Regions from separate parts of the Exiguobacterium acetylicum genome, predicted to be linked through region 3. Evidence: predicted binding sites of a transcription regulator. Region 3 holds the regulator's gene; each other region holds the start of a gene.

Region 1 (5,576 bases), on a different replicon from region 3:
GAAGAAGTTAGGATTTCAACTTATTGTTCCAAATAAAGAGGAAAAACATGTTCAGACGTATGCGGTTTCGGGGATGGATTGTAGTAGTTGTGCTAAAACGATTGAGCAGCATTTCCAAAAAATAAATGATGTGCAGACTGTCACGGTATCTTTTGCACGTGGAGAAATGGAGATCGAACATCATCTTGATGCACAACAGGTGAAAATTGAGCTAAATAAGATTGGCTTTGATGGACACGTCAAGGGAGAAGAGCCTTCCGAACCTTCGACACGCTCATTTGAAGGGATATCATTGGTCTTATCCGGTATTCTGATTGGATTAGGGCTACTCCTGCAAACCATAGAAATTATGTATCTACCGAACGCGCTGTTCGGAATCGCATTGATCCTAAGTGGATGGAAAGCTTTCCGGAGCGCATTTTATGCGGTTCGCGCCCGATCGCTCGACATGAACGTGTTGATGAGTGTGGCGGCCATCGGTGCAGCACTCATTGGTGAATGGCTCGAAGGGGCGACTGTCGTCTTCCTCTTTGCCATCGGGAACCTACTCCAGAATCATTCACTTGCCCGGACGCGGACTTCAATTCAGAAACTGATTGAACTGTCTCCGAAGGAAGCCTTCGTGCTGACAGCAGAGGGCGTTATCCGGAAATCAGTGGAAGCGGTGCGGATTGGAGAGAAGATTCGGATTCGACCAGGTGATCAGGTTGCGCTGGACGGAATGATCTTGAAAGGGACGACGACCATCAATCAAGCGCCGATCACGTATTTGCCGGAACGCTCAACATGGATCGTTCGTTCGACATGATCGTCGAGAAGACGTATCAAGAGACGACGCTTGCGCACATCATTGAACTGGTCGAGGAAGCGCAGGATAATAAAGCACCGAGTGAAGCGTTCATCGATCGTTTCGCGAAAGTGTATACACCGTTCGTCTTCCTAGGTGCATTGTTGCTGATGATCGTCCCACCTTTACTCCAACTTGGTAGTTGGGGAGAGTGGTTCTATAAGGGATTGGAATTGATCGTCATCGCCTGTCCGTGTGCGCTCGTCATCTCGACACCGGTCGCGATCGTGACGGCGATCGGAAATGCTGCCCGTAACGGCGTCTTGATCAAAGGCGGAGTGTTTCTAGAAGAGGCGGGGAAAATCAATGCCATCGCCTTCGACAAGACGGGAACGCTGACGAAAGGAACACCGAGCGTTCAACGGTTCATCTCGTTGTCACCTGATCGACGACTCGCTCTACAAGTCGCGCATTCACTAGAACGGCATTCCAGTCATCCATTAGCTAAAGCCATCACGACATATGCGAGTGAAGAAGGTATCCGACCACTTGAAGCGAATACCACCGTGAATCAGGTCGGGAGTGGAGTATCTGGAACGGTTGATCAAGTGATCTATCAGATTGGCGGAATGAAATGGTTTCGGGAGATGGATTATGATATCGCTCCGATCGAATCCGACGTTCGAAAAGCTGAAGAACGTGGTCAGACGGCAGTGCTCGTAGGAAGCGCGTCGCGTTTACTCGGTCTTTTCCTCTTATCGGACGATGTACGAGAAGAGAGCGCTGCGGCTTTACGTAAATTAAGGGAAGACGTAGGTGTCGAGCAACTCGTCATGTTGACGGGGGATAACGCAGGAGCAGCGCACCATATTGGGGGACAATTACACTTAGATGCTGTGCATGCTAATCTATTACCCCAGGATAAGGTGAAAATCATCGAACAGATGCAGGACCGAACGTTACGAACTGCGATGGTCGGTGACGGGATCAATGATGCCCCTGCTTTCGTAACGGCGGATGTCAGCATCGCGATGGGAGGAGCTGGGACGGACACGGCACTTGAGACGGCAGATATCGTCTTGATGGCAGATAACCTGCATAAGCTCCCCTATACCCTCGACCTCAGCCGTGCGACGATGCAGATTATTAAACAAAATATCGTGTTTTCTATCGTAATCAAAGTCATCGCGATGGCGCTTGTTTTCCCAGGGTGGTTGACGTTATGGATGGCGGTTCTCAGTGACACGGGTGCGGCTGTCCTCGTGACCCTGAATGCGTTACGCCTGCTGAAGAAGCGGACATCGCGAGGACGCACAATTCCACCATTATAGGTACGTTCGAACGACTGGTTCTTGGAAAAAGAGCCGGTCGTTTGTCGTGGTTAATCGTTTGACGAGAAATCATGAAGCGTATGTGCGGGTCATAGTATCTAGGAAGATTCGATTGACACGTTGGATCCCGACGTAAAAAAACGTAAAAATGTAGGAGGATGAGCGGGATATATCGAAAGAAGTCAATCATGCATTGCGAAACGAATCGATGAGGAGAGTGACATACATGCGTATTACCGTCGCGATGGAGTACGGGATTGCTACCATTCTTTATGTAGGGCAAGAGTCGACCTCTTCCCGATCAGGGAAAACAAGGTACGTCACGATAGAGGAGATTAGTAGAGCGTGCGGAATATCTAGAAATCATTTAAACAAAGTAGTGTATCTATTAGGACAATCCGGCTTACTGCATACATTTCGAGGGAGGAACGGAGGGATGACCCTCGGTAAGCCTCTTTCGGCTATCTCGTTAGGTGAAGTCATCCAACTATTTCAAACCGAATGGCATTGGTCAGAAGTCGGTTCCTTCCAGCGACGCATTCAATCACTTCTTCAAGTCCCTTTACAGGAGGCACAGCATTCTTCTTATCTTGTACTGAATCAGATTTCGTTTGCTGATTTATTGAAACAGATGTGATGACGTCAGATAATCGCGTCTGAATTAGCTAAGAGACCTCCAGAATGTCTAGGGGAAAGGCTTATTTGAAATGGAACAGCTGATTCCTCCGAAGAATAAGAGAGTACTTTTCAAGGATGATCCACTCGGGAAGAGGCGCGAAAAAGGATAGCTATCATCTTCAATTTTATGTGAAATCAAGGTAATGGAAATACAGGAAGGGCTCTTTTGACGATTTTTCGTCATCAGAGCCTTCACTTATGATCTGCATTGTAAAAGGTATGAAGTTGAATACGCAATAAAGAAAGTGAGTCGAAAATTAAAAGTGACCTACAAGTCGTTAAGGCGTGAACGAGACGATTGACTTAAAAAATAAAGGAACTGACGGAAGGAGACTGAAATTGGGCGTATCACTAATCTTATTTTTTATCGCAGGACTTGCTGAAATCGGTGGAGGCTATTTGATATGGCTTTGGTTACGAGAAGGAAGATCGATACATATGGGAGTAACGGGAGGTATCTTGTTGGCGCTATATGGCATCATCGCAACACTTCAAACATTTCCGAGCTTTGGGAAGGTGTATGCTGCTTACGGTGGTGTTTTTATCGTCCTCTCTGTGCTCTGGGGATGGGGAATAGACAAGAAAGTACCCGATTTTTATGACTGGGTGGGAGCCTTTATTTGCTTGATCGGTGTAGCGGTCATGCTGTGGTTCCCTAGAGGATAGCATGTCAAGGTAGCGATTCATCTTACGGCGCAGTTGAAATAGTAAAAGAGTGAATAATAGGGAAAAGACGCTAGATCACAGCAATTCACTTCAAAATAAATGACTGGATGAAGTCACTCGTGCATTCGTCAAGTTTCATTAGAAAAGCGACGCATGCACGATGAACTTAAAACAAAACGCTATCGTGATGCAAAAAGACGCCGTATCATCCTTCGTGCATGCTGACTATATGAAGACACGCACGACTGATGATCACATTTCATCCTAACATTTGAACGCTTACTATTTGCTTGAACGCGACGATCTCGATGTCGAGGTTGCGTTTGACGAGATGGACCTCCTCTCGCACGTAATCGAGCTTCTCGACGAAGGCATCGAAACGATGCGTCAAGGGACCATTCATCGCCGTCACCGTGACGATGTCTCCGCTGAAGATGGCGTCGTTCAAGGCGTTCTCGATCGTTCCATCGATTGGTTCCTCCGTATCCTCGAACTTGAAATGATGGACCTCCTGGTAATAGCGTTTCAGCAATCCTTTATGTTCAGGCATCAGGAACGGAATCCATTTCTTATTGCCCCGATCTTCATAACTCATCTAAAGCACCCCTTTTCACAATAAGAACGTTTGTTCTTATTATATTCCGCGGAACTATGTTCTTCAATCAATTTCTTAGAACAATACATCAATGATGTTTGTTAGTTGAAAAAATAGGAGCTTTAAGTTTTCAAAGCAAAAAACGTCTAACAATCGAATGAGCGATTGTTAGACGTTGAGATAAAAGATGTATAGCTTAATTTTTAAATACAGAACGGTCGTTTTTCATCGCAATAACTTTGAAGATTGGAGCAAATTCTTGTTCTGTTACTCCGAATGCTGTCATGAATTTATTAAACATGGCTTGTTCTTCTCGCTCTGCTTCTCCATCAGATAGCGAAGAGTCCACTAGATTAGCAAGAATACAGAGTTTTTGCTCATGATTTAATACTGGTGCAGCCTCTGCCAAGAATGTATCGATAGAATTACGATCAAAGTATTTAAATACTTTTTCCATTAAATCATCATTGTTATCACCAATACGAATTGTGCCTTTCTTACTCTTTCCACCTAGCACAGCTAGTAGTTGACCAATCTCTTCGTTATCGAACTCTCCATCTGAAGCCATCATGTAGACAAGCGATGTTGCGAATGCAAAATGAGGGTGCATGCCTTGTTTACTTTTTGTACTGTCACCTTTAAACATATCAAATAATCCCATTACAATTGCCTCCTTAGTTGTTTTGATTCGCCGCGTATCTCAACTGTTCTACAAGTGAATCGAGTCGACTTACAGTAACGTCACGAATCGTAAGTTTTTTACTCCCAAATCCTTTTTTATGTGTCAGATAAATTATTCCTTCGTTTACACCAAACGGATTAATTGGAATTGGAATGATATCAAAATCTACTTCTTTAATTTTAGCAAACGGAATCTTTTCAATTGTCCCACTTGGCATGATCGAACCTTTATGAATAGAGAGAACGACATCTGTTTCTGTCATTAGAAGAAAGCCATACTTAGTTAAAGATGGTTGAACACCTTCTAACGCATAAAAAAGCTGATCGGACTTAAATTCTTTTCTCAATGCCTTTAATGTGATTTCGATGTAAGATCGTTCGATTTTTGGTAACTTCATTTTTAAGTCTTCTAGCGTACTCAAACTAATTGGAAAAGTACTATTTTCTAACTGGTTGTTAATTGCATCTAATTTACCCATTTAAAAACTCCTTAACATGATTATATTGTAAATTTTATCATGTATTTTGAAGATAAAACAGATAAAAACTGAACTGTTATATAAATAAGTAATACAAAAAGACAAGTGCAAGATGCACTTGTCCCAAGGATCAATTGTTCATTCTCCGACCATTCCGTCATGGTCGTTGTCCCGCATATATTGATACAACCAGTGCTTCTCCGTGATTGGCATCGTAAAGCCTGCGTCCTTCGCTTCCTGGATCGTCACTTGACCATTGCCGTCGGTATCGACGCGCGAGACGTCTTCGGTCGCTGCAGTATTAGGAGCTGATTTCGATGTTGGTTCTTTTTTCGTCTCCTTTTTCTTCGTCAGACCAA
Region 2 (5,576 bases), 700 kb from region 3:
TTCTCGATACGTTCGCTCCCGAAATCAAAGACGTATCAGAACGTCGTGGGTATCAGACAGCTGATATCATCTCACTTTCAGATACGACACCGAACCTGGATGAGTTGCTCGTCAACTTCCAGAAAGAACATCACCATACGGATGATGAAGTACGTTTCATCGTCAGCGGTCACGGCGTCTTCGCGATCAAAGACGAAGAAGTCGGCTACTATAACATCGAACTCAATCCTGGTGATTTGATTTCCGTTCCTGTTAACACACGCCACTACTTTACGCTTCAAGACGATCGTAAAGTCGTTGCTGTTCGAATCTTCGTCACGACAGACGGCTGGGTTCCGATTTATGAAAACGAGACGTCAACGGTCTCTTAAGAACGATATAAGCGCTGATTTCCTTTATAAGAAGGAAATCAGCGCTTTTCTTATCGCACAAACATATCACTACATTGACACATAACCGATATAATGAAGGAAAAGCGATGAGGAAGTGAGCGTCATGCATATTCGTCCCGTAACGGAACACGACTTACCAGCGATTCTCGCCATCTATAACGAAGGCATCGAAGATCGAATCGCAACGCTTGAGACCGACCAAAAGGACTTATCCTTCATGACCCAGTGGTATGCAGAACGCACCGATCGATATGCCGGATATGTCGCTGAAGATGACACAGGTGTCCTCGGCTTCATTTCCCTCGATCCGTATAATCCGCGTCCTGTCTACGCATCCGTCGGTGAGATTTCGGTTTATATCACCCGGACTCATCGTGGACAAGGGATTGGCACACGTTTGCTTGAAACGGCTGAACAACACGCCCGTGATCATCAGATGCATAAACTCATCCTCTTCACCTTCCCATTCAATAAAATCGGACAAAAACTCTATATCCGCTCTGGATTCAGGATCGTCGGAACGTTTAAGGAGCAAGGACAGTTGAACGGTGAATATGTCGACGTCATGGCGATGGAGAAACGCTTGCGATAGGATTCATTGAATGCCAGACGGGGAATAGTTAATCCGAGTCATTGAGAGAGGATGAACCTAATGGATATTCAACAAATTCGCAATGCAACACTCGTAGTCACGTATGCCAATCAAGTCTTACTGATTGATCCGTTCCTCGGCGAAAAAGGCAGCTTGCCTCCCTTCGGTCAAACACCGAATGCCGTCGCCAATCCACTCGTCGACTTACCGGTCGATGTCAATACACTGCTCGATCCTGACGCTGTCTTTGTCACGCATCTGCATGCCGATCATTTCGATGATGCTGCTAAACAACTTCTACCCAAGCATTTGCCACTCTATGCGCAGCAAGAAGAAGACGCGCAGCACATCCGAGAAGCCGGCTTCACGAACGTCTCTTCCTTCGATTCCGGTGTGACGATCGGGGATATCCAAATCCATCGAACAGGTGGACAGCATGGTGTCGGTGAAATCGGCGAACGGATGGGACGTGTGTCTGGGCTCGTCCTCACCCATCCGGACGAACCGACACTTTATATCGCAGGTGATACGATCTGGTGCGACGAGGTCGCGCATGCAATCGAACAACATACACCCGATATCATCGTCATCAACAGTGGCGCCGCCCAGTTCTTGACCGGAGAGCCGATCACGATGTCACAGCGTGATCTCCTTGCCGTACACGAAGCGGCGGCGGAAGCGACGATCATCGTCTCGCACCTCGAGTCCGTCAACCACTGTCTCTTGCGACGTGATATGATTGCTGACTTTTTAGCCGCCTTCCACCTTTCTGCCCATTTCCTGATTCCGGAGGACGGCGAAACGATGTCATTTTAAGAACAGTAACCTTCATTAAAAAGAAGTCCTGCTTTTCGAGTAACAATCGAAAGTAGGACTTCTTTTGGTTATGGAATGACAAGACCTAACAAGCGAGCAAAGGCGACTGCTTGCTCTTCCGTAATGACAGCGCCTGGTAAAAATCGCGGATCGATCGTAATACCAGAGAGTTCCGTCTGCCGGAGGTCGAGACCTTTTAACGGTGTTTCAATCCATTGGCTATCTGTAAGCCGGACCGCTTCGAGTTTCCAATGGGTCGGTTTCACTTCGAAGAACTGTGCTTCTTTCATCGTCGTTTCGCTCCAATGTTGATGACGGACCGTACTGCGAATGAACTGTACGTAATCCGCGAGCCCTTCCTGAATCGTTAAATGGTCCAGCGTACAATCTTCGAACTGAACACCCGTCATCCGGCATCCGGCGAAGGACACACGGTGAAAACGAGTTTCTTGGAAGTGACATCCGGTTAAGTCGCATTGCTCAAAACGAATATCTTCGAACGAACCACGGTCAAAGGTAAGATTCGCGAACGAGACATTTTGAAAACACACTTGATAGGCATCGATGCGTTCTGTCAGTTCACTCGGCATCGACTCTTTCTCATAACGCGCTCCTTTCAGATACGGGTCATCGATTTCGACTTGATCGAACGTCTCTGACTGAAGTGTCTTCGGTAATTCTGGTAAACGGATAACGGTCTCTTTCAATGAAGGTTCCCCCTTTTTTCTCTCCCTTAGTGTACCAAACTCCTTTTATATGAGGAGAAATCGTTCGAATTCCCCTTTTTCAACAGTTTTTATTTTGAGACACTTTGAGACCATGCTATAGTCAAGGAAAATCAAAATAAGAACATACGTTCTTTTATGTAAAGGAGTGATTCAGATGTTTCCTTCCGTCGTTTTACCACAAGATAAACGTATTTTTTGCGTCGACAGTGTGTCCTTCTACGCCAGCTGTGAATGCCAGTATCGCAATCTCCCCCCCTTGACGACACGCCTGGCGGTCGTCTCCGATTTAAAACGAAGCGGGTCCGTCATTCTCGCTGCCACCCCTGCCTTAAAAGCACTTGGAATCAAGACAGCCGGTCGATTATATGAAATCGAGCAATTGCCATACGCTGTTCGTCGTACGATTCGACTTGTCGAACCACGTATGCTCGCTTATATGAAGACGTCGATTCGTGTCCTGGATGTCCTGCACCAATTCGCCCCACCTGAAGCCATCCGCGTCTATTCGATTGACGAAAGTTTCATTGACATGACCGGAACCGATCGCCTATTTGGTTCCGACCTGCAAGCTGCCCTCAAAATTAAAGAAGCAATCCTGAAACAGACCGGCATCCACGTCCGCATCGGGATTGGTCCAAATAACGTCATCGCGAAACTGACGCTTGATTTAATCGGGAAAAAAGAAGGCATCGCGCGATGTGGATATGCTGATGTCGCACGACGTCTTCATGATTTTCCGATTCGAAAGATGTGGGGAGTTGGACATCGCATGGAACAACATCTGCAGATGATGGGGATTGAAACGATCGGTGATCTTGCCATGCGCCCCGTTGAAGAGTTACACGAACGCTTCGGTGTCATCGGTGCCGAACTGTGGCATCACGCTTGGGGACTCGACGCGTCACCGACACTGCTTCCCCCACGTCATCTGTTCGAGAAAGCCCCTCAACGGACGATTGGACACGGTGTGACCTTAATGCAGGACTATTATCAGTTCGAACGCATCCGGAATGTGCTCAATGAACTGGTACAGGATGTTGCCGCACGTTGTCGCTTTTCGAATCAAGTCGGCTGGACCGTTCACATCGGTGTCCGTTATTCTCGAAACGTCGTCCGAAGTGGTTTCTCCCGTCAAGTACGGTTGCCTTATCCGACATCCGATGAACGCATCATTTTGCGTCACGTCTTACAATTATTCGAACCGAATTGGCTCGACGGGGAACCTGTTCGTTTTTTATCCGTCGCAGTGGGGCATTTGACTGCTGATCAAGGCACCTTACAGTTGTCTTTGTTCGAGGATAATGCGCGGCTCTGGAAACGGCGACGGTTATTAAAAGCAATGGATGTCGTCAACCTTCGCTACGGAAAAGGAACGATTCGCCTCGCTGTCTCGTTTCTTGATACGAGTGTCGCCAAACGTCGCCTTCGTTTTGTCGGCGGTCATCCGGGAGGTGATCGTCATGACAGCGTATCGTGATCGGGGAAATTTAAAATGGATTCCTTTTCTCATGCCGGAACATTTGCAATTGCTGCGGGAATACTATGTTCAGATGCATCAGCTCGACTTGCCTGAAATTGATGAACAGCTGCAAGAATCATGGCACTTTCTGCTTCAAGAAGCTTTAATAGAAGGAAACGAACTTGAAATCACGTATTATAAGGAAAGTAGCTACGTGACGGTCGTCGGTTTCGTCGAACGACTAGAACCCGAACGTTCCGTTCTCTTTCTGCGCGGACGTGAAGTCATTGAAATTCCCTTCACACGAATCGTCCGGATCGAAAACGGGTAAGCTCTCATACAGATGGATGCTTTAAATCGTGCCCGGAAAGAAGGAATAGTCATGTTGGATTGGTTTACTTCCCTCCCCGTCGTCGTGCAAGCATTACTTGCCGGAATGATGACGTGGGGGTTAACCGCACTTGGTGCGGCACTCGTCTTCGTCTTTACGACGATTGAAAAACGCGTCATGAACATGATGCTCGGTTTTGCTGCCGGCGTCATGATTGCCGCGTCGTTTTGGTCGCTGCTTGCTCCTGCGATCGAGTTCACGGAGCAGGATGGAGGAATCGCCTGGATTCCTGCCGCCATCGGTTTTCTCGCTGGTGGATTTTTCGTCCGTCTCCTCGACTTCGTTACGCCGCATTTGCACTTATCTGCACCACTCGAGACAGCGGAAGGTCCTTCGACAGGACTCAAGAAAACGACGTTACTATTTCTTGCGATCACGTTGCACAATATTCCCGAAGGTCTTGCGATTGGTGTCGCTTTTGGCGCCGCTGCCTTAAACATGGACGGGGCGACCGTCGCCGGTGCCTTGACGCTCGCACTCGGTATTGGGATACAAAACATGCCGGAGGGAGCTGCCCTATCGATTCCACTACGCGGTGAAGGAATGTCGCGTCGGCGCGCCTTCCATTACGGTCAATTGTCAGCAATCGTCGAACCGATTGCCGCGATGGTCGGAGCAGCCGCGGTCTTCTTCGTTCAACCGCTTCTACCGTATGCGTTATCGTTTGCTGCCGGAGCGATGATTTTCGTCGTCGTCGAAGAATTGATTCCGGAATCACAAGCAGAAAACGGATCCGATTTAGCAACGCTTGGTCTGATGGTCGGGTTTACGGTCATGATGATTCTTGACGTCGCTTTAGGATGATCCCGTTTCAAAACGAGTAGTGGACGATACTGTCTCCTGCTCGTTTTTCTGTTTGTAGATCCAGACATATTCCAGTGAAACCAATCGATTTGAAGTTTTTCTGACCTTGTGTCCTAACAGAAAGATTTCCCTTTCCTTCATGCCGTTTTAGTATGAATGGAAATGATCGAATTTCCTGATCTATCCGATGATACCTAAATCCATCTATTATCTTATCCAAACGAATTTAAATCGTACAACGCTTCTTACACATACGATCGTCTCTCAGACCTGCGCCCGATATTCCAATTAGTTCTATCTCACAAGAATAAAACATGATATGTTTTTAACTAGCACATCATATAGAAGGAGATTATCATGACAATCATTGAACTTTTAAAAGCGCTCTTACTCG
Region 3 (5,576 bases):
ATATAATTGAAATATAGGAATGGAAATTTTTTATTTTGATGTTTAAAGATACGAAAAAGTGGATAAGAAAACACCTCTTCCTGCCTGCGAGCAAGCAAAAGAGATGTTACCGACGACGTTTTTTTCTTTTTTTAGGTCGAAACCAACTGCTGGAATAATCTAGTAGGATATGAATCGTACTCGCCACCATGATCCCGACGACGAATGCAGGCAGGGAAGCGAACCACGAATCAATCGTAGCAGAATCAAGAACCTGAAAATAGAGACTTAAAAATAGTAGCGGAATCAGAATCGCAGCACTATAAAGAAGCCGGATGATGTCTCCGATGATCAATCCGTGTGACCAGATTGAGCGGTGGGGCATGATCTTGACATAAGGCATCCAAAGGACTCGGAACGGTCCAAAGCGATAATACGGTTCTGATTTTAAATCGAGGTCGGGTGACAACCAAAGGGTACCGACAGCGATACCGATGGCGGTTGGTAACCAATCGGTTTGTTGCGTTGCGACCGAATACGCAACGTAACCCGTCAGTGCGACGGTATTGACGGTATCATGTACATTTCCTGATGGCATGAAAAAAGACCAGTCGTAACTGGTCCCTCCGTCAATGAATCGTCCGATACACGCCGATTACCTTACCAAGAATGGAGACATTATCGAAATACATCGGATCCATCGAGTCATTTTCTGGTTGTAGACGTACCTGTTGATCTTCTAAGAAGAACCGTTTCACCGTCGCTTCGCTATCTTCGGTCATAGCTACGACGATTTCTCCGTTTTCTGCTGTGTTTTGTTGGCGCACGATGACACGATCGCCGTCAAGAATACCTGCGTTAATCATCGATTCACCATCGATCGTCAACATGAAGACCGTTTCATTTCCTACATAATGTGCAGGGAGTGGGAACTGTTCCTCGATGTTTTCAATCGCTGTAATCGGAAGACCCGCTGTGACTTTCCCGATGACGGGAACATGGACGATGGCTTCCGTGATTTCTTCAGGCTTATCAAGCAATATCTCAATCGCACGTGGTTTCGTCGGGTCACGGCGAATCATTCCCCGTTTCTCGAGTCGATCCAAATGACCGTGTACCGTCGAGCTAGACGCGAGTCCGACTGCTTCTCCGATTTCACGAACTGATGGTGGATACCCCTTCAGTTTCACTTCAGAGACGATGTAGTCGAGAATCTCTTGTTGGCGCTTAGACATTTTCCGCATACGAATTGCCACCTCTTTCTGGATTGAAGTTTGAAATGTAAGAATATATGTTTCTAGATTCACTATAACATAGAACAAATGAGCGTACAAACAATTGTTCGACATTTTGTGTTGACCGAACACGGGTTCTGTGTTTATTATGAGTTATGCGAACAATTGTTCCGCGAACATTTATTCTAACTCATTCATTTCATATTTGGAGGGATTCATGATGATTCATACGATTCGTACTCATGCTTTTTCAATTCTCTTCTATGCCTTAAGTATTGCCTTCGTGATCTTTTTACTCACACCGCGCCCGGATGAAAAAGTGGCGCAACTGATGACTGCTTCCGTTACGGTCGATGAGAACGCCACAGTCGAACAAATTGCTGAAGTCTACAATGATGGTTCGATGTCAGATGAAGAATACGTCAACTGGTTGATTAAAAATAATGATGTCGAGACAAAACACGTCATCTCAAAAAGCAAAATCGTTGTACCAATCGCACAACAATGACAAAATGGAAAAGTTGTGAAAGAACGAACAGGGATGTGAGGTACGATGAAGGTCGTGATTTATTGTCGGGTGTCGACCGAAAAAGAAGCACAAGATAGTTCGATTGAACGCCAACGGATGGAACTTTCGAAGGTTGCGTCTCAAAAGGGTTTTGATGTCGTGGATGTCGTCTCTGAAAAAGAGAGTGGATATGACGTCGATCGGGAAGGGATGCTGACGGTTCTTGATCATGTGACACGTGACGCGGTAGATGCGGTCCTCGTGACGGATGATACACGGATTGGTCGTGGGAATGCGAAAATCGCTATTTTGCACACGTTTAAGAAGCACGGTGTTCGATTGATGACGCTTGATTCCGATGGAGAATACCAGCTTGCTGATGCAGAAGCAATGGTCCTTGAGATCGTCTCACTGGTGGAAGAATATCAACGGAAACTGCATAACGCAAAAATCGCGCGCGGCATGCGGCGAGCGGTCGAACAAGGCTTTCGCCCGGAACGAAATCTCAATCGCCAAGGAGAGAACGCCGGGCGTAGTCGAAAAGACGTACCAATCGAAGAAATCGTACGTCTTCGAGAACTCGGATTGACGTTTTCAGATATCGCCATTACGCTTCGCGGGATGGGACATGATATCTCAAAGGCAACAGTCAATCGTCGATATCTTGAATATCGCGAATTGACGCCTAGCCCGGAATGAGAAGCAAGTAACCCGTCGACTGACGCGGTTAACTTGCTTTTTTTAGTAAGCTCTTTTACAGTAAGAATACAATTGAACTACTCAAGTTTGAGTCATAGAGAAAGAGGGATTTCATGTTATCACAAGAACAATTAGATCGAATCAATGCATTAGCGAATAAATCAAAAGTCGAGCCGTTATCGGAAGCAGAAACAGCAGAACAAAAAGAGCTACGTGCAGCGTATCTCGCAGCATTCCGTGGATCGTTCAAAAACCAACTCATGGGCATGAAAATCGTCGATGAAGAGGGCACAGACGTAACACCTGAGAAATTAAAACAAGCACAAGAAGAAGAACGGAATAAACAATAATCGTTTGTTCCTTCTATAGAAGAAAGAGGTTTCGCGTTAAGCGGACCTCTTTTTTGTTTAGCGCTGTTAGATGAGGAAACATTGCACGATAGCAATACATCTTAATAACGATCTTTCATCAATTCATGCATCCTGTATGAGTCGATAGAACGGCTATAGATAGCGCATTCATTTTAATGTGACATACTATTTAGAAAAGTTGTATCACATTTAAGAGTGTGCTAAAATGAGTAGGAATTTGTGAAAAAGAGAGAGGATGATTGTTTTGACGAACATGACGACAGTAGAACAATTAGCAATTAATACGATTCGTACCTTATCGATTGATGCCGTACAAAAGGCGAATTCGGGTCACCCAGGTATGCCAATGGGAGCAGCGCCGATGGCATTCTCGCTTTGGGCGGATCATATGAACCACAACCCTAAAAATCCAGAATGGTTCAACCGCGACCGTTTTGTACTTTCAGCCGGACACGGTTCGATGCTTCTCTACTCACTCCTCCACCTATCGGGATATGATCTATCAATGGATGATCTTAAATCATTCCGTCAATGGGGATCAAAAACACCAGGTCACCCGGAATACCGTCACACGGCTGGTGTAGATGCGACAACAGGTCCACTTGGTCAAGGGATTGCAATGGCAGTTGGTATGGCGATGGCAGAACGTCATCTTGAAGCAAAATACAACCGTGACGATCTCAACGTCGTCGATCACTTCACATACGGAATTTGTGGAGATGGAGACTTAATGGAAGGTGTCTCAGCTGAGGCGGCTTCACTCGCAGGTCACCTTGGTCTTGGTAAATTGGTCGTATTGTACGATTCAAACGATATCTCACTTGACGGCGATCTCGATAAATCATTCTCTGAAAACGTCCAGAAGCGCTTCGAAGCGTACAACTGGCAAGTCATTCGCGTAGAAGACGGAACGGATATCGATTCGATTTCGAAAGCGATCGCGGCGGCACAAGCAGAGACGACAAAACCAACGTTGATCGAAGTCAAGACAGTCATCGGCTTCGGTTCACCGAACAAGTCAGGGAAATCGGCTTCTCACGGTGCACCACTCGGTGAAGCGGAAATCAAATTAACGAAAGCAAGCTACGTTTGGGATCACGAAGAGTTCTACGTGCCTGAAGAAGTTAAGTCATTGTTTGACGAGCGGATCGTCCAACGTGGTGCTTCTGCAGAAGACGCATGGAACGAGACGATGAAACAATACGAAGCAGCGCATCCAGAATTGCATGCTGAACTCGTTCGCGCAATCGCAAACGAATTGCCAAGCAACTGGGAAGCAGATCTTCCGACGTACGACTTGTCATCGAAAAAAGCGACACGCCAAACGAGTGGTGAAGTCTTGAACGGTCTTGCGAAGAACGTTCCGACATTGTTCGGTGGTTCAGCTGACCTTGCAGGATCGAACAACACGATGCTCAAAGGCGAAGCAGACTTCGATATCGACCCAAGCGGTCGTAACATCTGGTTCGGAGTACGTGAATTCGCAATGGCTGCGGCTGTCAACGGTATGGCGCTTCACGGTGGCGTCATTCCTTACGGCGCGACATTCTTCGTCTTCTCGGATTACCTCCGTCCAGCGGTTCGTTTAGCAGCATTAATGGGACTTCCATCAATCTTCGTCTTGACGCACGACTCGATCGCTGTCGGAGAAGATGGTCCAACACACGAGCCAGTCGAGCACTTGATGAGCTTCCGTGCAATGCCGAACGTCACGATCTACCGTCCAGCAGACGGAAAAGAGACGATCGCAGCATGGAAAACAGCGGTTCAAGCAAAAGACAAACCGACACTTCTCGTCTTGACGCGTCAAGGTCTTCCTGAACTTGAAGGTACGACGACAGAGGGCGCTGAAAAAGGTGGTTATGTCATCGCTGGTGACGTCACGAAAGCTGATACGCTCTTGATCGGTACGGGTTCAGAAGTTCACCTTCTTGTCGAAGCACAAAAAGAACTTGGTGAATCAGCAGCTGTCGTTTCGCTTCCATCATGGGAAGTATTCGAAGCACAGTCAGCAGAGTACAAAGAATCAGTTCTTCCGAAACACATCACGAAACGTGTCGCGATCGAAGCAGGCGCTTCGCTTGGTTGGTACAAATATGTAGGAACAGAAGGACAAGTCATCGGAATCGATCGTTTCGGCGCATCTGCTCCTGGAGACTTCCTCTTGAAAGAATACGGCATGTCTGTTGAGAACGTTTTAGCGACAGTCAAACAACTCGGATAATCTTTTCCGGAAAAACGGGTCCGATCTTACGTCGGGCTCGTTTTTCATCTATTATCATCTATGCAAACAATTGGAATTATAGTATAGTAAAAAGCGACGTTTTAAGTTAGAGGAGGAAGCAACTTGGCTACATGGATTTGGATTTTAATTGCCCTTCTTTGCTTGGTAGCAGGTGTCGCCCTTGGTTTCTATATCGCTCGTCGATACATGATGAACTACTTGGAGCAAAACCCACCAATCAACGAAGATATGATTAAGACATTGATGATGCAAATGGGTCAAAAGCCATCACAAAAGAAAGTCAACCAAGTGATGCGTTCAATGAGTGGTTCAATGAAATCACCTAAAAAATAAGCTGTACGAAAGGGGACCAAATGGTCTCCTTTTTGTTTGCTATTTTTTAGAAAGAGCACTAATCTAAAATGTGAGACTATTTCAAATAATCATAGGATTTAAAAAAGGGGGGAGACTTGAATGGGAGTCTTCAGGAAACTCGGTTGGTTTTTCCGACGAGAATGGAAAGCGTATAGTCTTGGGGTCGTCTGCTTGATTTTTGTAGC

What was found. The regulator LexA, encoded in region 3, represses DNA repair genes until DNA is damaged. The targets are predictions, from matches to a motif close to CGAACATATGTTCG.
Region 1: a site for LexA is predicted at 4,081-4,094, ahead of K7G97_RS16855 (YolD-like family protein). Genes of this name have one in related genera too.
Region 2: a site for LexA is predicted at 2,647-2,660, ahead of K7G97_RS02445 (Y-family DNA polymerase). Genes of this name have one in related genera too.

What each region holds. Positions count from the first base shown of each region.
Region 1 covers NZ_CP082334.1:63,248-68,823, reverse strand. The annotation lists partial or broken gene K7G97_RS16870 (heavy metal translocating P-type ATPase) at 1-2,118, shown strand, start outside; gene K7G97_RS16865 (RrF2 family transcriptional regulator) at 2,327-2,755, shown strand; gene K7G97_RS16860 (YnfA family protein) at 3,136-3,462, shown strand; gene K7G97_RS16855 (YolD-like family protein) at 3,722-4,057, opposite strand; gene K7G97_RS16850 (tellurite resistance TerB family protein) at 4,254-4,718, opposite strand; gene K7G97_RS16845 (hypothetical protein) at 4,732-5,217, opposite strand; gene K7G97_RS16840 (DNA/RNA non-specific endonuclease) at 5,356-5,576, opposite strand, start outside.
Region 2 covers NZ_CP082333.1:452,642-458,217, reverse strand. The annotation lists gene K7G97_RS02465 (1,2-dihydroxy-3-keto-5-methylthiopentene dioxygenase) at 1-371, shown strand, start outside; gene K7G97_RS02460 (arsinothricin resistance N-acetyltransferase ArsN1 family A) at 496-984, shown strand; gene K7G97_RS02455 (MBL fold metallo-hydrolase) at 1,045-1,800, shown strand; gene K7G97_RS02450 (pentapeptide repeat-containing protein) at 1,869-2,507, opposite strand; gene K7G97_RS02445 (Y-family DNA polymerase) at 2,683-4,005, shown strand; gene K7G97_RS02440 (YolD-like family protein) at 3,989-4,318, shown strand; gene K7G97_RS02435 (ZIP family metal transporter) at 4,370-5,182, shown strand; gene K7G97_RS02430 (undecaprenyl-diphosphate phosphatase) at 5,540-5,576, shown strand, end outside.
Region 3 covers NZ_CP082333.1:1,153,138-1,158,713, forward strand. The annotation lists gene K7G97_RS05910 (metal-binding protein) at 107-577, opposite strand; gene lexA (transcriptional repressor LexA) at 609-1,223, opposite strand; gene yneA (cell division suppressor protein YneA) at 1,435-1,722, shown strand; gene K7G97_RS05925 (YneB family resolvase-like protein) at 1,768-2,421, shown strand; gene K7G97_RS05930 (DUF896 domain-containing protein) at 2,535-2,771, shown strand; gene tkt (transketolase) at 3,046-5,016, shown strand; gene K7G97_RS05940 (YneF family protein) at 5,140-5,370, shown strand; gene K7G97_RS05945 (ABC transporter transmembrane domain-containing protein) at 5,491-5,576, shown strand, end outside.